2 regions of the Cupriavidus malaysiensis genome follow, and region 1 is predicted to be linked to the other one. Evidence: predicted binding sites of a transcription regulator. Region 1 holds the regulator's gene; the other holds the start of a gene.
The links. The regulator FNR, encoded in region 1, switches genes on or off when oxygen is low (the NO sensors DNR and NnrR bind a similar motif). The targets are predictions, from matches to a motif close to TTGATNNNNATCAA.

Region 1 (10,321 bases):
CGGCCGTTATTCGGACGACTGGCAGCGCATCCACCTGCGCAACCCGCGTGACGTGGTGCCGGAATCGGTGATGCCAGCCTACCCGTGGCTGGAGAGGACCGTGCTGCCAACGCATGACGTGCAGGCGCGCATGCATGCGCTGCGCCGCCTGGGCGTGCCTTACACGGACGACGAGATCGCCAAGGCGCCGGCCGAGCTGGAAGGCAAGACGGAGGAAGACGCGCTGGTGGCCTATCTGCAGGGCCTGGGCATCAACAAGCGCAATGTGCGGGTCGACACCGCGGTTGCCGGCGGGCAGCCGGCCAAGGAGTGAGGCCATGGCCATGCTGAGCGCATTCTCGACCGTGCTGTCGATGCTCTTCTTCCTCGGCATCTGCTGGTGGGCCTGGTCCGCCGGCCGCCGGCGCGCCAACGAAGAGTCGGCCATGCTGCCGTTCGCACTGCCTGACGAGACGTCGGTGGCGGGCGCGGGCAGCCATGTGGATACCACATCTAGCAGGAAGATCAGTTCATGAGCGACTTCATCTCGGATTTCTGGAGCTACTACATCGCGGCGATCGCCCTGGCGGGCATCGTGTGGTGCGTCTGGCTGCTGTTCTCGCAACGCAAGGTCGCCAAGGCACAGGGCGCGGTCGAGGACACCGGCCATGTCTGGGACGGCGACCTGCGCGAGCTCAACAACCCGCTGCCGCGCTGGTGGATGTGGATGTTCCTGCTGGCCTGCATCTTCGGCCTGGGCTACCTGGTGCTGTATCCGGGGCTCGGTTCCTACGCCGGCCTGCTGAAGTTCTCCACACAAGGCGAACTCGCAGCGCACCGGCAGGCGGCGGAGAAACTGCAGAACTCGGTCTACGCGAAGTACATGAAGATGGATATCAAGCAGGTGGCGGCCGATCCGGAGGCGCGAGAGATCGGGCAGCGGCTGTTCCTGAACTATTGCGCGCAATGCCACGGCTCGGACGCGCGCGGCAGCCGCGGCTTCCCCAACCTGAGCGATCACGACTGGCTGTACGGCGGCGAGCCGGAGACCATCCAGCAGACCATCACCAAGGGTCGCAATGGCGTGATGCCCCCGTTCTCGGCGGTCATCGATGCCAAGCTCGCCGGCGACGTGGCGCAGTATGTGCGTTCCCTGTCGGGCCTGGCCTACGATCCGATCCGTGCCGCACGTGGCGAGGGCGCGTTCAAGTCCACCTGCGCGGCCTGTCATGGCGCCAACGGCAAGGGCAACCAGGCGCTGGGCGCACCGAACCTGAGCGACAACACATGGTTGTACGGCAGCTCGGAGTCCACCATCGTCGAGGGGATCCTGAAGGGACGCAACAACCATATGCCTGCGCATGAAGAGATCCTGACGCCGGAGCGTATCCGCATGCTGACCGCCTACGTCTGGGGGCTGTCGAACGCGCCGGAGGCGTCACGATGAGGAAAGTGCATCGCGCCGCGCCGCAGGGCGCGTGCGCCGCCGGAGCCAGCCAATGAATGCACCGGAGACGGAACCGCTGGCCCGCAAGGGCGGGCCGGCAACCGCAGCGCCTGCGACCGAGTCGGTCGACGAGGCGTTGTATGAAGTCCGCCGCAAGATCTACCCGCGCTCGGTCAGCGGTGCCTTCTCGAACTGGCGCGTCTGGCTCGTGCTGCTGACGCAGCTGATCTACTACGGTACGCCGTGGCTGCAGTGGAACGGGCGCCAGGCGGTGCTGTTCGACCTGGGCGCGCGCAAGTTCTATATCTTCGGGCTGGTGCTGTGGCCGCAGGACGTGATCTACCTGAGCGTGCTGCTGGTGATCTCGGCGCTGGCCCTGTTCCTGTTCACCGCCATCGCCGGCCGGCTGTTCTGCGGCTATGCCTGTCCGCAGACGGTCTATACCGAGATCTTCATGTGGATCGAGCGGCATGTCGAAGGCGATCGTTTCGCCCGCATCCGCCTCGACGGCGATCCGTGGTCGCTGCGCAAGCTGCGCATCAAGGCGACCAAGCATCTGCTGTGGATCGTGGTGGCGCTGTGGACCGGTTTCACCTTTATCGGCTATTTCGCGCCGATCCGCGAGCTGGGCGGGCAGGTGGCTGCGTTCGCGCTCGGGCCCTGGCAGGCCTTCTGGATGCTGTTCTACGCCTTCGCCACGTGGGGCAACGCGGGCTTCATGCGTGAGCAGGTGTGCAAGTACATGTGTCCCTACGCGCGCTTCCAGAGCGTGATGGTGGACCGCGACACCTTTGTCGTTACCTACGACAGCGGCCGCGGCGACCCGCGCGGCAGCCGCTCGCGCAAGGCCGACCACCGCGCCGCTGGGCTTGGCGACTGCGTCAATTGCAGCATCTGCGTGCAGGTCTGCCCGACCGGCATCGACATCCGCGACGGCTTGCAGTACGAGTGCATCGGCTGCGGCGCCTGCATCGATGCCTGCAACCAGGTGATGGACAAGATGGACTACCCGCGCGGGCTGATCCGCTACACGTCGGAGAACGCGATGCGCAAGGGCTGGTCGGCCCAGGCGACGCGCAAGCGCCTGCTGCGTCCGCGCGTGATGATCTATTCGGCGATCTGGCTGGCACTGCTGGCGGGCTTCGCCATCTCGCTGTCACTGCGCACGCCGCTGAAGGTGGATATCATCCGCGATCGCGGCAGCCTCGGGCGCGAAGTCGAGGGGCGCTGGGTGGAGAACGTCTACCGCCTGCAGCTGATCAATACTAGCGAGGCGCCGATGCAGTTCACCATCCGCGCCGACAGTGCGGAACTCGGCAAGCTGCGCGTGGAGTCCGACGGGGCGACCGGCGAACTCGCACCGACCTCGAACCGCCTGCTGGCCATCCGCGTGCGCGTGCCGCTCGAGCAGGCGCGGCAGGGCACGCACAAGATCCGCGTGACGGTGCAGGGCGGCCAGGAGGAGGGGCATGTCGTCGAGGTGAACCAATCGACCAGTTTCATCGTGCCGCGCGACCTGTAGGGCGTGCGGAGGGGATTGCCGCAGGGCAGACAAGCGGGGCGGCCACGATGCCGCCGTGCGTAACAGCAAGGAGCGAAGCCATGCAAGGACCCGCCCGACAATCATTGACGGACGCCGGCACGATGCAGCAGGCCGTGCGGCCGTGGTGGAAGGAACCCTGGCCCTGGCTGCTGATGAGCGGGCCGCTGGCGGCGATGGCCGCCTGCGGCGTGACCATCTGGCTGGCGATGACGCATCCCGACAAGCCGATCGAGGAGGGCGTCAGCCGGCACGGGCTGGTGGTCGAGCGGCAGGGCGCGGCGCGGGCAGTGTCCGGCGCGACAGCCACGGAGCGGCCATGAGACTGCGCTGGCTGATGTGGGTCCTGTGGCCGGCCTTCCTGGTCGCCGGTGTGGCAACCGCCGCGGTGTTCTCGCTGGTGGATCCAAGCGATCTCAGGCTGTTCGGGCGGCCGGTCGAGGCCTCGCGCGAGGCGGTCTACACCATCGGCTTCCTGCTGGCCTGGCTGCTGTGCTCGCTGTCGAGCGCCCTGACCTTTTATACGATGCCGGTGCGCCTCGGCGATACCGACGAACTGGAGTAGGGGATGCGCGCAGGCCGAAGGGCTGGGCAGAACGGGGCCTGTCGAAGGCGCCGGATGCCTGCGCCCTCGGCTTGGTCAGCAGCTCTTGCCGTAGATCTGCTTGATGCCGGGTACGTCGACCAGCTTGACGTGGCGCTGGCGGATCTGGATCAGCCCGGCCTCGGCGAAGCGCGAGAACAGGCGGCTGACGGTTTCCAGCTTGAGGCCGAGATAACTGCCGATTTCCTCCCGGCTCATGCGCAGCACGAACTCGGTCGACGAGTAGCCGCGCTCCGACAGGCGCTCGGACAGGTTGACCAGGAAGGCGGCCAGGCGCTCCTCGGCGCGCATGGAGCCGAGCGTCAGCAGCATGACCTGGTCCTGCGTGATCTCCTTGCTCATCATGCGCAGGAACTGCTGTTGCAGCGACGGCACGGTGGTCGACAGGGTCTGCAGGTCGTTGAAGCGCATCACGCAGACCTCGGTGTCTTCCAGTGCGGTAGCATCCGACGCGTGCTGCATCTCGCCGAGGCCGTCGAGTCCGACGACTTCGCCCGGCAGGTGGAAGCCGGTGATCTGCGAGCGCCCGTCTTCCATCGTCACGTGTGTCTTCAGGGTGCCGAAGCGCACCGCGTAGACTGCGCTCAGGGGTTCGCCGAGCCGGTAGAGCGTCTCGCCCTTGTGGACTCGCACGCGTTCCTTCACCAGCGAGTCGATCTTTTCGATGTCGTTGCGGTTCATGCCGACCGGCACGCACAGGTGTCCGAGCGAGCAGGACGAGCAACGGGGCGACATCGCGGTGACGGGGATGGAATTGAGCAAGCCGGGGCCTATTGTCGTTGAGCTGCGAGGGCGCAATTTCTGCATTTTACTGTGTGAAGGCATCCGAAGGGGAGCGAAAGTTGACTGCGGCGGTCTTTTTCAGTGTTTTTCTGCTGGCCTTGCTGGGTGGCGTGCACTGCGCAGCCATGTGCGGCGGCATTGCACTGGCGGTCGAGAGGCCGCAGGCGGAAGCGCCGGTCGTCGTGCAGCGCAGGCCGCGGGACTGGTTGCGTGAACAGTTATCCATGCATGCGGGGCGGGTGGTGACTTACATGCTGCTCGGTGCCGCGCTGGGCGCGGTCGGCGCCGGTGCCTGGCGAGCCCAATACCTGCCGCTGCAGCGCGGCCTGTTTGCCGCTGGCAGCATGGTCCTGCTGGGCACCGGCCTGTGGCTGCTGGCCGGGCGCGCGCCGCAGTTCGCCGCGCTGGAGCGCTTGGTGGCGCGTGGGGCCGGAGCCCTGGCAGGCCGCCTCCGCGGGCGGCGCGCCGGTGCCCCGTCCGCCCCGATTCAGGTCCGCCCGCGCTTGCTCAGGCGTTTCGGCATCGGTCTGGCGTGGGGGCTGGTGCCGTGCGGCATGGTTTACGGTGCGCTCACCCTATCGTTGCTTGCCGGCAACGCGTTGTCGGGGGCCTTGCTGATGGGGGTATTCGGTCTCGGGACCTTGCCCAACCTGCTGATGCTGTCCGGCCTGTCCGGCGCGTTGCGCGGCTGGTCGCGCCGGCCCTGGGTGCGCGTCGGTGCCGGCGTGGCAGTGATGGGGTTTGGTGCGGCCGGGCTTGTGCGGGCGGCGATGTTGCCGCACACGCTCGCCGCACACGGCTTCTGTGTGGTGTTCTGAAGGGGGCTCTTCTGTTTTGGTGATGCGTGAGGCACTTTGTCGGGTGTGCCGAAGGCGCCGCGCTGGTGATGGGCGGTTGCAGCGCCGGGCCGGAATGCCCTACAATCGGCAGCATTGCAGTATCTATCGCGCTGGCGCTGCCGCGCGCATGGCCGGGCAACTCGAACGGCCGTCCTGAGGCCAGTCCGGGCAGAATGTTGCTGACGGACGTAGCCACCTCGCAGCAAGCCATGCCGGTTGACAAGATCTCCGGTTCAAAAGACCGGCTGGGCGTTGCGCGACGGGAGGTGCGCAACACCGTGCGGATGACTGCATCGTTCTTGCGGCGGAAGGGGTTGGACCCGTTCGCGCCGATCCGCCGCTCCAGAAGGGCGGTGCAACGCAAGAGGCCTTTCGGCCGGCGCTGAGGCCGGCAGCAGGGCAATTCTCCGCCGGACTGACCCGGCAACCCGAAGCAGAATAAGATGGGCGCGCGGCTTTCATGCGGACGGCATGCCGGCCGGCCGCGCAATGAGATGGCGATGGCGCTTCGGCCTCGCTGGATCCGAAATCCCCGAATCCTCCGGCGGTCCGCCGGGGGCAGGTGCAAAGACAGGCTGCACACATCCGTATATGAATACCCAAGAGGCGAAAATCGTCCTCGAGACTGCGTTGATCTGCGCGCAGGAGCCCTTGCGCGTGGCGGAACTGCGACGGTTGTTCGCCGATGAGGTGGCTGCCGACACCATCCGCGTGCTGCTGGACGAGTTACGTCTGGATTGGCGTGATCGGGGCGTGGAACTGGTGGCGCTGGCCAGTGGCTGGCGTTTCCAGAGCCGGCCCGGCATGCGCGAATACCTCGATCGCCTGAATCCGGAGAAGCCGCCGAAATACTCGCGCGCGGTGATGGAGACGCTGGCGATCATCGCGTACCGGCAGCCGGTAACCCGCGGCGACATCGAAGAGATCCGCGGGGTGACCGTCAGCACGGAGGTGATCAAGCGGCTCGAGGACCGCGAATGGATCGAAGTGATCGGCCATCGCGATGTGCCAGGGCGGCCCGCGCTGTACGCGACCACCAAGGCTTTCCTCGATGATCTCGGCTTGCGTACCCTGGACGAGTTGCCCCAGCTGGAGGATGCGCAAGCGCAGATCCAGGCGGCCTTGCTGGACCAGCAGGCCATTGACTTCGAGTCGCTTGGCCAGGCCGGCGTGCCCGCCGGGCAGGAGGCGGAGGGGCAATTGGCCCTGGATGGCATGACGGTCGCCGAGGCCGGCCGTGTCGCCGGCGGCCTGGCGCCGGCGACGCTTACCGAGGCGATCATCGAAGCCGCACCTGGGCAGGTTCCCGCCGGGTTTGACGCCGTTCCCCAGGCTGAGCGGCAGATACCTGAGCCAGCCAGCCATGCCGCCGAGGCGTCCGCGCGGACGCCGGCCGACGGCGTACCCGATACCGAGACCGCATCCGCCCAGCCGGCCGATGCTCTCACGCCGGCAGACGGCGAGCGCGATGCGCGCGACGAGCGCCTGCCTAACTGAACCCATGCAACATCCGATTGTGAATACTTTGTCCGATTCTGTAGAGCAAGACGTCCGCCACGCGGATGCGCCGGGCAGCGATGCCGGCAGTGCGGCCGAGTCCGGCGCATCTCCCGAGGGCGGCGCACGCCGCAAGGGCCTGCGGCGCGGCTTGCGCAATCTGGTGGCGAGCCGCCGCCAGGCGGCGCAGGATCGAGAGGCCGGCCGTGGCGCGGCGCCCGAAGGCGGCGGCGATGCCGCGCCTGGCGAGCCTGCGCCGGCGGCGTCGGCTCAAGGCGGCAAGTCGGCAGGGCGCAGCCGCGGCAAGCGCAAGGCTGCAGCGGTCGACGCGGAAGCCGAGGCCATCCGTGCCGAAGCGGCACAGGCTGCGCCGGGCCAAGACGGGCAGCCGGTGCCGGCCGCGCCGGGTGGCCGCGAAGGTGGTGCGCGCAAGCGCAGGCCGGGACAAGGCCAGCAGGGGCGGGCGGCAAAGCCGGCCGGCGAGTCGGCCAAGGTCGGCGGCCGCCCGCAGGCCAAGGGCAAGGCCACGCAGCCGCGTCAGGGCGCGCCCAAGGGTACTGGCAGCCCCGACGATCTGTTCCGCTTCGTGATCTCGGACCAGTTCGACCAGGAAGAGACCGTGGTGCCGCGCACCAAGGCGAAGCCGGTGCGCGAACTGTCGGCCGACGATGATGCGCCCAAGCTGCACAAAGTGCTGGCCGATGGCGGGCTGGGTTCGCGCCGCGAGATGGAAGAACTGATCCTGCAGGGGCGCGTGTCGGTCAATGGCCTGCCGGCCCATATCGGCCAGCGCATCCTGCCGACCGACCAGGTCCGCGTCAATGGCAAGCTGATTGCCCGCAAGATTTCGAGCAAGCCGCCGCGCGTGCTGCTCTACCACAAGCCGTCCGGCGAGATCGTCAGTCAGTCGGATCCGGAAGGCCGCCCGACCGTGTTCGACAACCTGCCGCGCATGAAGACCGGCAAGTGGGTCGCGGTCGGCCGCCTGGACTTCAACACGGAAGGCCTGCTGATCTTCACCACCTCCGGGGACATCGCCAACCGCTTCATGCATCCGCGCTACGGCGTCGAGCGCGAGTACGCGGTGCGCACGCTGGGTGAGCTGGCCGAGTCCGATCGCCAGCGGCTGCTGCACGGCATCCAGCTCGACGACGGTGAGGCGAGCTTCCTGCGCATCGCTGATGGCGGCGGCGAGGGCATCAACCGCTGGTACCACGTGGCCCTGACCGAGGGGCGCAACCGCGAGGTGCGCCGCATGTTCGAGGCGGTGGGGCTGACGGTGTCGCGCCTGATCCGCACGCGCTACGGACAGTTCCTGCTGCCGCGCGGACTCAAGCGCGGTCGCTGGCACGAGCTGGAGGCCGAAGAGGTACGCGCGCTGATGAGCGGCATCGGGCTCAAGCTGCCCGGCAAGGGCGAGCAATCGAGCAAGGGTGTGACCAAGGTCGGCGGCCGCAAGCAGCGCGAGGAAGCGGCGCTGGCAGGTATGCCGATGCCGACCGGCATGGACGGCCTGCCGCGTTTCGAGCGTGCCGCAGGCGGCCGGGGCAATGGTGCCGGCCGTGGCCAGCCGGACCCGATGCAGACGTCGATGGGGTACATCAGTCACGGTCCCACCCTGCTGACTTCGCATTCCAAGCTTGCCAGCGGCGTGAGCCTTCCCGGTGCAGCCATGCCGGTGGGTGGCAACAAGGGCGGCAACAAGGGTGGTGGGCGCGGCAAGGCTGGCGCCGGCGGCGGCGGCGGTGGTGCCGGTCGCCAGCAACAGCAGCGACGTGGCGGCGATGTGAACGGCAACGTGATGCCGAAGGCGGCCAAATCCGGTGGCGCTAACCGGCGCCCGCGTGGTCGTAGCGGCGGTGGCGGCGGTGGTGGTGGCGGCCAGCGCGGCGGAAACCGCTGAGGTGCGGTGAAAGGCGCAAAGCCGGGTGGCGTGGCTGCCCGGTCGGCCTTTTGCCTTTTGCACATAATCTGCGTATAATCCAAGTCTATTCAAAAGTGTCATCCTCAGATGGGTGAGCGAATGATGGGCATTGCGCCCATTTTTTTTTGCTCCATCCGGTTTCTCGTTTCGGGGGTGGCGCGGCGAGCCGAAGCGGATGCCGCACGGCCCGCGATCGTGTTTGAAGGCCATTACTCGGGAATACAGTGCATCTGGCAGATTTGATCGAAACCACCCTGAACGGCATGGGGTACGAGCTGGTCGAGCTCGAGCGTGCCCCGGCAGGATTGCTGCGCGTGTATATCGATCAGCCTGAGACGGGCATCGTCATCGAGGATTGCGAGAAGGTCAGCCGGCAGTTGACGCACGTGCTGACGGTCGAGAACGTCGACTATGAGCGCCTCGAGGTGTCGTCTCCGGGGCTGGACCGGCCGCTCAAGAAGCTGGCCGACTACGTCCGCTTCGCCGGCGCGCAGGCCAGGGTCACGCTGCGCCTGCCGGTCGACGGGCAGAAGAACTTCGTCGGCGTGCTGCAGGCACCGGCCGGCGAGCCTGGCGCCGAGAAGATCGGCCTGGAGTTCGAAGGGAAGAACGGCCCGTCGCTGCTGGAATTCACTGTATCCGATGTCGACCGCGCGCGCCTGGTGCCGGTGATCGACTTCAAAGGAAATCAAAGAAAAGGGAACAAGCAATGAGCCGCGAAGTTCTGTTGCTCGTCGATGCGCTTGCGCGTGAGAAGAACGTCGACAAGGATGTGGTATTCGGTGCGCTCGAGGCGGCTCTTGCCTCGGCCACCAAGAAGCGCTTCGAGGAAGACGTGGACATCCGTGTCGCGATCGATCGTGAAAGTGGCGAGCATGAAACGTTCCGCCGCTGGCTTGTCGTTCCCGATGAACAAGGCCTGCAGGAGCCGGACAAACAGATCCTGCTGTTCGAGGCGGTCGAGCAGAATCCCGACATCAAGCTCGATGACTACATCGAGGAACAGATCGAGTCGGTCGAGTTCGGCCGTATCGGCGCCCAGGCCGCAAAGCAGGTGATCCTGCAGCGCATCCGCGACGCCGAGCGCGAGCAGATCCTGAACGACTACCTCGACCGCGGCGAAAAGATCATGACCGGCACGGTCAAGCGTGCCGACAAGAAGGGCCTGATCGTCGAGTCTGGCCGCGTCGAGGCGCTGCTGGCGCGCGACCAGATCATCCCGAAGGAGAACCTGCGCACCGGCGACCGTGTGCGTGCGTACATCCTGAACGTCGACCGCACCGCACGCGGACCGCAGATCGAGCTGTCGCGCACCGCGCCCGAATTTCTCGTCAAGCTGTTCGAGAACGAAGTACCCGAGATGGAGCAGGGCCTGCTGGAGATCAAGGCCGCCGCGCGCGATCCTGGCGTGCGCGCCAAGATCGCCGTGGTCGCCCACGACAAGCGTATCGATCCGATCGGCACCTGCGTCGGCGTGCGTGGCACGCGCGTGACCGCGGTGCGCAATGAGATCGGCGGCGAGGCGGTGGACATCGTGCTGTGGTCGGAGGATCCGGCGCAGTTCGTCATCGGCGCGCTGGCACCGGCGCAAGTGCAGTCGATCGTGGTCGATGAAGAGAAGCACTGCATGGATGTGGTGGTCGACGAGGAGAACCTCGCCGTCGCCATCGGCCGCAGCGGGCAGAACGTGCGGCTGGCGTCCGAGCTG
Region 2 (10,321 bases), on a different replicon from region 1:
GACAGGTACAGCAGCAGCGCGGTCCACAGGCTGACCGCCGCCATCAGCAGCACCGGGCCGTTGACCAGCAGCGGCACCGTCACCACCGCCGCGCTGGCGCCCAGCAGCGTGCCGAGCACGCGGTAGGCCGCCTTCGAGCGGGTCGCGCCGGTCAGCGGATGGGAGACGAAATAGACGGTCGCCATGGCCCAGTAGGGGCGCGGCAGGTCCATCCACAGCGCGATGTAGAGCGCCAGCATCGCCGCAAGGAAGGCCTTCAGCGAGAACAGCCACTGCCGGGCACTGGGCCAGCCGGACATGGTGACGAACCTGTTGGAATGGAATGGGAATGGATGGGGCGCCGGCACGGCCGCTGCGCTGGCGGCCGCGCCGTGCGGAAGGGGCGGCGCGCGCCGGGGCGGGCGCCGCGCGATCGTCGTCAAGCGATGCCGGCGACCTCGGCCAAGGGCAGGCTGCGGCATGCCGACCGGCCCGCGCGCCGCGTGCCGGGCCTGCGCGGCGTGTGCGCGCTGGCGCCGTCGAGACGGGCCAGGCCGCCGGACAGCTCACGGGCGCGCGCATTGCCCGCGGGGAAAATGCAACAGCCCGCCGCGGCCACGATGGCGACGGCCGTCGCGACGGTGGCGGGACGCGCATGCGCACGGATCATCATCTTGCTTCCTTCATTCTGCGAAAACCGGCGGATGGCCCGGCCCGCGCCCGCCGAGGCAAGGCGCGCGGTGTGGCGCGGGGGCCACGGGGGCATCCGGGGGCACCGGTGGAAACAAAGTGTAGTCAAATCCCCGGCATTCTCAGAATGATTTAATATTACACATCGCATTCGCTTTTTTCATACAAGGAGGCCACCGTGGCCATGGACATCCGCGCCCTGCGCTATTTCGTCGAAACCGCGCGGCTGAGGAGCTTCACGCAGGCCGCCGCCTCCCTCTTCGTGACCCAGTCCACCATCAGCAAGATGGTGCGCCAGCTGGAAGAGGAGGTCGGCCAGCCGCTGCTGATCCGCGAGGGCAAGCAGGTGCGCCTGACCGACGTGGGCCGGGTGGTCTACGAACGCGGCCAGGAAGCGCTCGGCGTGGTCCACCGGCTCCAGCTCGAGGTGGCCGACCTGTCCTCGCTCGGGCGCGGCCAGCTCACCGTGGGCATCCCGCCGATGGCCAACCTGTTCTTCTCTCCGGCGGTCAGTGCCTTCCGCCAGCGCTACCCCAACCTGGAACTGCGCCTGGCCGAGCACGGCGGGCACCTGGTCGAGCAGCAGGTGGCCAGCGGCGAACTGGAGGTCGGCGCCACCGTGCTGCCGGGCGACAGCGGGCTGGCGCTCGCCTCGCGCCAGTTCGCCAGCCATCCGATCTGGGTGGCCGGGCCGCGCAAGGCCAAGTGGGCCAAGGGCAAGACCGTCACGCTGGCCGCCCTGCGCGACGAACCGCTGGTACTGCTCAACGACGACTTCTCGCTGACGCGCAAGCTGCGCCTGGCCTTCCTCGACGCCCGCATCGAACCGCGCATCGTGGCGCAGAGCGGGCACTGGGACTTCCTAGCCTCGATGGCGGCGGCCGGCCTGGGCACGACCTTCCTGCCGCGTCCGCTGCTGGCCAAGCTGCACATCGAGGACGACCTGGCCGTGGCGCGGCTGGTCGAGCCCGATATGGACTGGGCGCTGGCGCATATCTGGCAGCCCGGCCGCTATCTGTCGCATGCGGCGCGCGCCTGGCTGGACGTGTGCAGCGAGGTGCTGGGGGCCTGAGCGGCACCGGACCGGGCTGGCCGCCTTCAGGACCGGCGCCCGGCTGCCGTTATCCGTCGCAGGGCAGTCACGACAAGCCGGAGCCTGGAACAGGCACGGCGGCGTGCGCCGGCTCGCCGCTGCCCGCCGAACCACGCTCCGACGCATGAACACCACAGACTACCGCAGCGACTCGAGGAGCGACGCTTCCCAGCTATACGGCACCGCCTGCGCCGCCCCGCTGCGGGACCTGGGCACAGACCTGCGCCTCGCCGCGCCCGCCATCGTCGACGAGTTCTACGACCGTCTGGCACGGCTTTCCGGCCGGCAGCCGCTGCTCGAGGCGCTGTCGGCCGCCGAACTGGCCCGGCTCAAGCAGCTCCAGCAAGGCAACCTGCTCGCGCTCGCCGCAACCGACCTGAACGAGACGGACCACGGCACCATGGCGATGCGGGTCGGCAAGGTGCATGCCATGGTCGGCCTGGCCAGCGAGGCCCTGGTCCACAGCGAGGACATCCTGCACACCGCCGTCCACCGGCACCTCGACGCCAGCCGGCACGGCGAAGCCCTGTCGATCTTGTCGCGCCGGCTGATCCGCGACGTGGCCTGGCAGATCCGCGCCTACGAGGAGATGGAAAGCTCGCGCCACCAGGTACTGCTGGACATCACCCGCCTGGCCTGGGCGGCCGGCAGCTATACGGACCTGATCGGCCAGGCCGTCGGGATCCTCGGCCGGCATGGCGAGATCGCCGGCTGCTCGATCGGGCGGCCGGACCAGCACGGGCGCTTCCGCTTCGAGGCGGCCAGCGGGACGAACATCGAACCCTACCTGACCTATCTGGAGCATTCGCCGGCCAGCGCCATCGAGGCCGACAGCGGCAGCCGGGGCCGTGGGCCCACCGGCCGCGCCTGGCTGGGCCGGACCATCGAGCGCTGCCTGAACTTCGCCACCGACGCCCGCATGGCACCGTGGCGCGACGCCGCGGCGCAGGCCGGCTACCGCTCCAGCGCGGCGATCCCGCTGCACCAGCCCGGCTGCGCGCCGACCGCGGTCCTGACACTGTACTGCGCCTATCCGGGCGGCTTCGCCGGGCCGCACCACGAGGCCTTCCTGACACAGCTGCAGGCCTTGCTGACCTTCGCGCTGGCAAGGTTCGACCTGCGCACGGGACTCTCGGTGGCGATCCCCTACGTCACGCGCCAGCACTGGGCCGCGCTGCTGAGGTCGGACGCTCTCGAGATGCACTACCAGCCCTTGCTGGACCTGCGCTCGGGCACCGTCAGCAAGGCCGAGGCGCTGGCCCGGCTGCGCGACGGCGAGCGGCTGCTCGCTCCCGGCACCTTCCTGCCCGCGCTGTCGCCGGAGGACTTCCTTGAACTGTATGCCCGCGGCCTGCGCCAGGCGCTGGCGCAGCGACGGCACTGGCTGCGCCACGGCTTCGACCTGGACCTGTCGCTCAACCTGCCGTTCAGCGGACTCGGCGACCGCCGCTACTTCGAGGCCACCCGGCAATTGCTGAGCGAGCAGGACTGCCCCGGCCACAAGCTGACCCTGGAGATCCTGGAGACAGACGACCTTCCGCGCGGCATCGACATCGGCGCAGAGCTGGCCCGCTTCAAGACGCTCGGCGTGCGGCTGGCCGAGGACGACCTCGGCTCCGGGCACAGCAGCCTGACGCGCCTGCGCAACCTGCCTTTCGATACGATCAAGATCGACCGCAGCCTGGTCGCCGCGCGCGCGGACCAGCCCCCGGGCGACAGCGCCCTGCACTTCATCTACCAGCTGACCCGTCTCGGCCATGCCCTGGGCAAGTCGGTCATCGTCGAAGGTGTCGAGGACGAAGACCTGCTGGAAGCCATCGCGATTCTCGGCGCGGACGCGGTGCAAGGCTATGTGGTGGCCCGCCCGATGTCCTCCGGGCAGCTGCTGGAATGGCTGGCCGGCAGGCAGGCGCGGCTTCCGGCAAGTCCGCCGGCACCGGGCAGCACGCTGGCCAGGCTGGCCCGGCTGCTGGTGTGGGAGGAGACCCTCCACCTGCTGCTGCGCGAAGCGCCGGAGCGCACCGCCGACGGCGGCGCGGACGCACCGCCGCCGGGCGCGGCCGGGGCCGGCCCCCGGCACGCTTCCCTGGCGGGCATGGCCGAACTGCTGCTGGCACCGGCGCCCCCGCGCGCCAGGAGCCGGCACCTGCATCAACGCATGCATGACCTGCTCCATGCGGCCTGGTCGCACGGGCCGCGCAGCCCGGCCTACGCCGCCGCGCGCGAACGCCTGGTCTCGACCCTGTGCGCGGCCTAGACCGCTGAATCATGGAAATAGACCAGCAGTGGACTAGTGGACTCGTGCCCCGCTACTGCAGGTTGCCCCAGCGCGGCACCGCCGGCTCGGCGGCAGCCCACTTCCAGCGCCCGCCCTGCTCGCAGGCCGTGGTGAGGAACCAGGCGCGCCGCCGCGCGGCGTCGTCGTCGACCGAAAACAGGGCTTCCTTGCAACGCGCCAGCGGCGTGTCGATGACACGGGTGACGCGCAGCCAGCCATGCGCGTTGCCATAGGGCAAGGGGTGGCGGATCTCCCAGCGCTCCAGGCGATCGGGCTCGAGGGTGCCGATGACGGCGGCGATGCTGTCCTGCTCGGCTTCGTGCCAATGGCGGAAGAAGGCCTTGCCGGCGGCGTCGGCCGCCGCACTGACGCCGATCGCCACCCCCGCGCCCAGCGCCGGATTGGCGGTCAGCGCACCGGTGGCGACACCGGCCACCGCACCGGAGATATCGCCGAACGAGGAACAGCCGCCCAGCGATGACAGCAGCGCGCCGGCCGCCAGGATGCGCAGCAGGACGCGGCGCGGCGCCTGCGCCCCCGGCACCGCATTCATTGCAGGTTGCCCCAGCGCGCCGTGGCCGGCTCCGCCGAGGCCCATTTCCACTGGTCGCCGTCGCGGCAGATGGCGGCGACATAGAAGGCGCTGCCGCCCCCCGGCGCCGCCGCCGCGGGCGACGACGCCGGCAACGATGCGGCACCGGCGGGCGCCGGCGGATCGACCGAGAACACGATTTCCTTGCAGCTCAGTTGCTTGTCGCCGATCAGGCGGCTGACCGTCACGCGGCCGCGCTCTTCCGTCTCCAGCGGCGCCGCGTGGTCGGTGGCCCAGGAGGCCACCGCGCCCACCGCCAGCGCTCCGGCGGCCTGCGCGATGCGGTCTTGCGCGGCGGCGTGCACCTGGCGCTGGCTGTACTGCAGCGCCGCCTTGGCGCCGGCCTGCACGCCGAGGCCGATGCCGGTCGCCACCGCGGCATTGTCGGTTACCGCGCCCGCGATCGCGGCACCGGCCACGCCGGCCCCGGCCGCCGTGCCCTCGTTGAGCAGCGAGCTGCAACCCGTGCCGGCCAGGGCGGCGGCGGCCAGCAGCAACGGCAGCGCGCTGCGCGCGGCCGCGCCGCGCAGGATGGCGACAGGGGAAACGAGGCGGAGCAGGCAGAGGGAACGGGGAAGGCGGCGGAGGCTGTGCATGCGGGACGGTAGGATCGGCAATGGCCGCGCCGCTGCCTCCCGCCGCTGCCCCGCGCACTCGCGCGAGGCCGGACAGCGCCGGCGCAAGGCGTGCACGGCTGGAATCGGCGCCAGCATACGCGAGGCCACCAAGTGACGAAAGCGCCTTAATGTAAGAAAATGCAATACGCCCGGACGCCGGCCCGGCGGCGGGAAAGGATTGCGGCGCCCCATGCCGATGCCGCGCCGGCCCCTGGCTTGCCCCTATACTGCGTCCCCATGGCCTACGATCTCACCGACAAGCTCGTCATCGGCATCTCCTCGCGCGCCCTGTTCGACCTCGAACAGGCCAATGCCATCTACCAGAGCGAGGGCGTGGCGGCCTACGCCGAGTTCCAGCGCCGGCACGAAGACGAGGCGCTCTCGCCCGGCACCGCCTTCCCGCTGGTGCGGGCGCTGCTGCAGCTCAACGCCCTGATCCCCGGCCGCCGCCTGGTGGAAGTGGTGGTGATCTCGCGCAATTCGCCGGACACCGGCCTGCGCGCCTTCAACGCCATCGCCGCGCACAAGCTGGATATCACGCGCGCGGCCTTCACCGGCGGCGCCCCGATCGCGCCCTACCTGCAGGCCTTCAAGGTCGATCTGTTCCTCTCGCGCGATGCCGAGGACGTGCAGGCCGCCATCGACGGCGGCGTCGCCGCGGCGCAGCTCTACGCCGCGCCCGACGGCTTCCGTGCGCGCGACGAGCAGATCCGCATCGCCTTCGACGGCGATGCCGTGCTGTTCTCGCCCGAGTCCGAGCGCATCTACAAGGAGAAGGGACTGGACGCCTTCGTGCGGCACGAACAGCGCCACCGCCACAAGGCCATGGCCGAGGGCCCCTTCGCCAAGCTGCTGCTGCGCCTGGCCGAGATCCAGCAGCAGTTCCCGCCCGGGCACGGCCCGGTGCGCATCGCCATCGTCACGGCGCGCAACAGCCCGGCGCACACGCGCGTGGTACACACGCTGCGCGCCTGGAACGTCAGCATCGACGAAGCTTACTTCCTCGGCGGGCTGCCCAAGGACCGCGTGCTGGCCGCCTTCGGCGCACACATGTTCTTCGACGACCAGGACGGCCACGTGAGCGCCGCCGCCGCGGTGGTGCCGGCCGGGCGCGTGCCCTACAAGGGGGGCGAGCTGCTGCCGCCGCGCAAGCGCGCGCGGCGCGCGGCGGCGCCGGACAACGTCCACGGCGATGCGGCAACGGAAACGACAGCGGCAGCGGCGGGCGATGCCTCCCGGTGCACCGACGGCGCAGAGCCGGCCGCATGAAGACGGTCCTGCTCTACCTGCTGACCGCCTGCGCCGAGATCGTGGGCTGCTACCTGCCCTGGCTGTGGCTGCGCCAGGGCGCCAGCGCCTGGCTGCTGCTGCCCGGCGCGCTGGCGCTGGCCGCCTTCGCCTGGCTGCTGACGCTGCACCCGGCCGCCTCGGGCCGGGTCTACGCGGCCTACGGCGGCATCTATATCGCCACCGCCATCCTCTGGCTGTGGCTGGTGGACGGGGTGCGGCCGAGCCCCTGGGACCTGGCCGGCGCGGCGGTGGCGGTCGGCGGCATGGCCATCATCGCCTTCCAGCCGCGCTGAGCCGGCACCGCGCCCGGCCCCCGGCCACCCCCGGGGGCCGGCATTCCAGCCGCCTGTCCCGCCTCTTTGATCCAGCGCAAGTCCACCCGCACGTGGCATGACATCATCGGCAGGTCCCCGGTGGCGCCGGCGGCCCGCGCCGCCGCGCCCCGGCCTGTTCCCGTTCATGCTACGAGGAGTCGACATGCCAGCGACAATGAAAGCCGCCGTGGTGCGCAAGTTCGGTGCGCCGCTCGAGATTGACGAGGTGCCCGTACCGGAGCCGGCGCGCGGCCAGGTCCAGGTGAAGATCGAAGCGTCCGGCGTCTGCCACACCGACCTGCACGCCGCCGAAGGCGACTGGCCGGTCAAGCCCACGCTACCGTTCATACCGGGCCACGAAGGCGTCGGCTACGTCTCCGCGGTAGGCGCCGGCGTCACACGCGTCAAGGAAGGCGACCGCGTCGGCGTGCCATGGCTGTACAGCGCCTGCGGCTACTGCGAGCACTGCCTGCAAGGCTGGGAGACGCTGTGCGAGAAGCAGCTCAATACCGGTTATTCGGTCAACGGCGGCTACGGCGAATACGTGGTGGCCGACCCTGACTACGTGGGCCTGCTGCCCGACAGCGTGGACTTCGTCGAGATCGCCCCCATCCTGTGCGCGGGCGTGACGGTCTACAAGGGACTCAAGGTCACCGACACGCGCCCGGGCCAGTGGGTGGCCATCTCCGGCATCGGCGGCCTCGGCCACGTGGCGGTGCAGTATGCTCGCGCCATGGGCCTGCGCGTGGCGGCCGTCGACATCGACGACGACAAGCTCCGGCTGGCCGAGAAACTGGGCGCCGAGGTCACGGTCAATGCGCGCCACGCGGATCCCGCAGCCTTCCTGCAGACGGCCATCGGCGGCGCGCACGGCGCGCTGGTGACCGCGGTGTCGCCGCAGGCCTTCTCGCAGGCCATCGGCATGGTCCGGCGCGGCGGCACCATCGCGCTCAACGGCCTGCCGCCGGGCGACTTTGCCACGCCGATCTTCGATGTGGTGCTCAAGGGCATCACCATCCGCGGCTCCATCGTGGGCACGCGCAGCGACCTGCAGGAAGCACTGGATTTCGCCGCGCACGGCGCCGTCAAGGCCACCGTGTCCACGGCGCCGCTGGAGCAGATCAACGACATCTTCCAGCGCATGCGCGCCGGGCAGATCGAAGGACGGGTGGTGATGAAGATGTAGGCCCGTTCAGGGCGGGGGGCGGGGGGCGGGGGGCGGGGGGCGGGGGGCGGGGGGCGGCGGACGGCCGCGCTGACGCCGCCGCCGTCACAATCGTTTACCGCGGCCCGCCCTGGCCCTGCCACAGAATTCCACCATGCACCCGGCGCCGGACGGAACTGCCCGGCGGCCGGTGCGCTGCCGAGCCATGCTTGTGGAGAAGCCGCCATGTCAGACATCCAGGATCCCGATACCCGCCACGCGCGCAACAACCGCACGCTGCTGTTCGCGACCGTGACGCTGGTGGCGACGCTGGCCGCCGCCAACCTGGCGCGCTATCTGCTGGGCTGAAGCGCCGGCCGCAAACGCGGCGCCGGACGCCGGCTCAGCGGTTGCCGTCGAGCAGGTCGTTCAGGATCTCGTCGAACGCCTGCTGCGCGTCCTCCAGTGCCTGCAGGGCCGCGTCGAAGGTCTGCAGGGCCAGCTTGGACGGCTTGCCGCTGCCGTCCGGCGGGAACTGCGACTGCAGCGCGTTGAATGCCACCTGCACCTGGCGCGTCGCGCTGACCACGCGCTCCATCGCCTGTGCTTCTTCTGCCCGTGCCTGGGCTGCGTTCTGCTCTTCCATCCCGATCACTCCCTTGCGCGGCCGCTCGCCGCCTTGCTGCGGCGGCGTGCCGGCGCGCATGCGCTTTCCCTGGCGGAGCCCGGAGGCCTGGAAGCGCCCCCTGTCCGCACCGGGCGCCCTCCGGCGCCGTTGCCCCACATTCTACCGATCCCCTTGATGGGCAGCACGCCCGCCGCCGCGGAACGGGCGCAGCGTCTCGTCCGCCCTGCCGCAGGACGAGGCGCACGACGACAAGCGGGCCGGGCACCACGGCGTGGCAGCGCCTGCTGGTCTGGCGGCTCTCGCTGCTGCCGTTGGAACCCCTGCTGTAGCGGTAGCCGTAGCGACAGCTGCAGCGCAACGGCACGGCATGAACCTGTGGCCGGACGCACGGTCCAACCCGCGCTGCCGCCCGACCTGACCTAAGCTCCAACAGGGAGCCGCTGCCGCAAGGGCGGCACGAGCGCGCACGCAGCGCCTACACTAGTCCACTGCCCCTGCCCCCGCTCCCACCTGCCAGCATCACCATCCGCCATGACGGCCCCTCTCCGCCCCTTGCCCGTGCTCGCGCGCACCGCCCTCAAGGCGACGCTGCTCGCTGCCGGCGGCTTCGCCTGCTATTGGACCTACCTGACCGTGAACCAGGGCCGCCTGCTGTTCGATGCGCGCCGGCGCCCGGCCCAGGAGGTGCTGCCGGATGGCATCTCGCTGTACGCGCACGAGGTGCCCGGCGGCATGCTGAGCGGCTACGTCTACCAGGATGCCGGCGCCGGCGGCGTGCGCGACCTGCTGTTCTACCTGCCCGGACGGGGCGAAGACGTGCTGCAGACCATGCAGCACCTGAAATGGCTGCCACGCCACATCGGCTTCGCCAGCTTCGACTACCGCGGCCTCGGCCATTCCGACGGGCGCCCGGGCGAGGCAGCGGCGGTGGCCGACGCCAGCCAGTTCCTGCTGCACCTGCGGCGCGCCCTCCCGGGCACGCGGGTCCATGTGGTCGGGCGCAGCCTGGGTACCGGCGTGGCGATCCAGCTCGCCGACCTGCAGGATTTCGAGAGCCTGCAGCTGATCACCCCCTACGATTCCCTGCTCGAACTGGCCAGCAAGCGCTTCCCGCTGGTGCCGATGCGCCAGCTGATGCGCCACCACTTCGACTCCATCTCGCATTGCGAAAAGGTCATGCAGCGCACCAAGGTGCTGCTGGCGGAACACGACAACGTGGTGCCGCATGCGTGCTCCGAGCGGCTCATGGCGGCGTGGCCCGGCCAGGTGGCGCGCCAGACCATGGCCGGCACCGACCACTACACCATCATCGAACAACCGGAGACCTGGCTGGCCCTGAGCGAATTCGCCCTGCAGTCCGACATGGGGTGCCAGGCGTCCCAGGCGCCCGCCGCGCCATTGCGGGAGGTCCAGCCGCCCGGCGAGGCGGCCCGGCAAGATGCCTCCGTGTTCGGTGCCGACGCCGCATGATGCGGGCCGGCAGCGGAACCAGGGCCGGGAAAAGTGCCGCCGACACCATACGGCCGCCCGTCGGCCGGCACTGTAGAATGCGCGCATGAACAGAATTGCAGCAAAAGCCGCCGGCGCCTTCCTGGCGCTGGCCGCAGCCGGTGCCCTGCTGGGCGGATTCGCCACCGTGCTCAGCCTGGAGCAGCTTCCCTCGGTGGAATCCCTGCGCGACTACCACCCCGACCTG

Region 2: a site for FNR is predicted at 6,899-6,912, ahead of adhP (alcohol dehydrogenase AdhP). Genes of this name have one in related genera too.

What each region holds. Positions count from the first base shown of each region.
Region 1 covers NZ_CP017754.1:3,205,282-3,215,602, reverse strand. Annotated here, with positions in the region: gene ccoO (cytochrome-c oxidase, cbb3-type subunit II) at 1-313, shown strand, start outside; gene BKK80_RS14525 (cbb3-type cytochrome oxidase subunit 3) at 318-515, shown strand; gene ccoP (cytochrome-c oxidase, cbb3-type subunit III) at 512-1,426, shown strand; gene ccoG (cytochrome c oxidase accessory protein CcoG) at 1,479-2,948, shown strand; gene BKK80_RS14510 (hypothetical protein) at 3,071-3,289, shown strand; gene BKK80_RS14505 (hypothetical protein) at 3,286-3,531, shown strand; gene fnr (fumarate/nitrate reduction transcriptional regulator Fnr) at 3,607-4,332, opposite strand; gene BKK80_RS14495 (sulfite exporter TauE/SafE family protein) at 4,413-5,171, shown strand; gene scpB (SMC-Scp complex subunit ScpB) at 5,784-6,689, shown strand; gene rluB (23S rRNA pseudouridine(2605) synthase RluB) at 6,694-8,592, shown strand; gene rimP (ribosome maturation factor RimP) at 8,838-9,326, shown strand; gene nusA (transcription termination factor NusA) at 9,323-10,321, shown strand, end outside.
Region 2 covers NZ_CP017755.1:2,652,812-2,663,132, forward strand. Annotated here, with positions in the region: gene BKK80_RS31160 (FUSC family protein) at 1-299, opposite strand, end outside; gene BKK80_RS31165 (hypothetical protein) at 419-652, opposite strand; gene BKK80_RS31170 (LysR family transcriptional regulator) at 848-1,741, shown strand; gene BKK80_RS31175 (EAL domain-containing protein) at 1,887-4,019, shown strand; gene BKK80_RS31180 (hypothetical protein) at 4,072-4,593, opposite strand; gene BKK80_RS31185 (hypothetical protein) at 4,590-5,228, opposite strand; gene BKK80_RS31190 (5'-nucleotidase) at 5,487-6,518, shown strand; gene BKK80_RS31195 (YnfA family protein) at 6,515-6,832, shown strand; gene adhP (alcohol dehydrogenase AdhP) at 7,017-8,039, shown strand; gene BKK80_RS37790 (hypothetical protein) at 8,244-8,366, shown strand; gene BKK80_RS31205 (hypothetical protein) at 8,401-8,643, opposite strand; gene BKK80_RS31210 (alpha/beta hydrolase) at 9,157-10,095, shown strand; gene BKK80_RS31215 (penicillin-binding protein 1A) at 10,181-10,321, shown strand, end outside.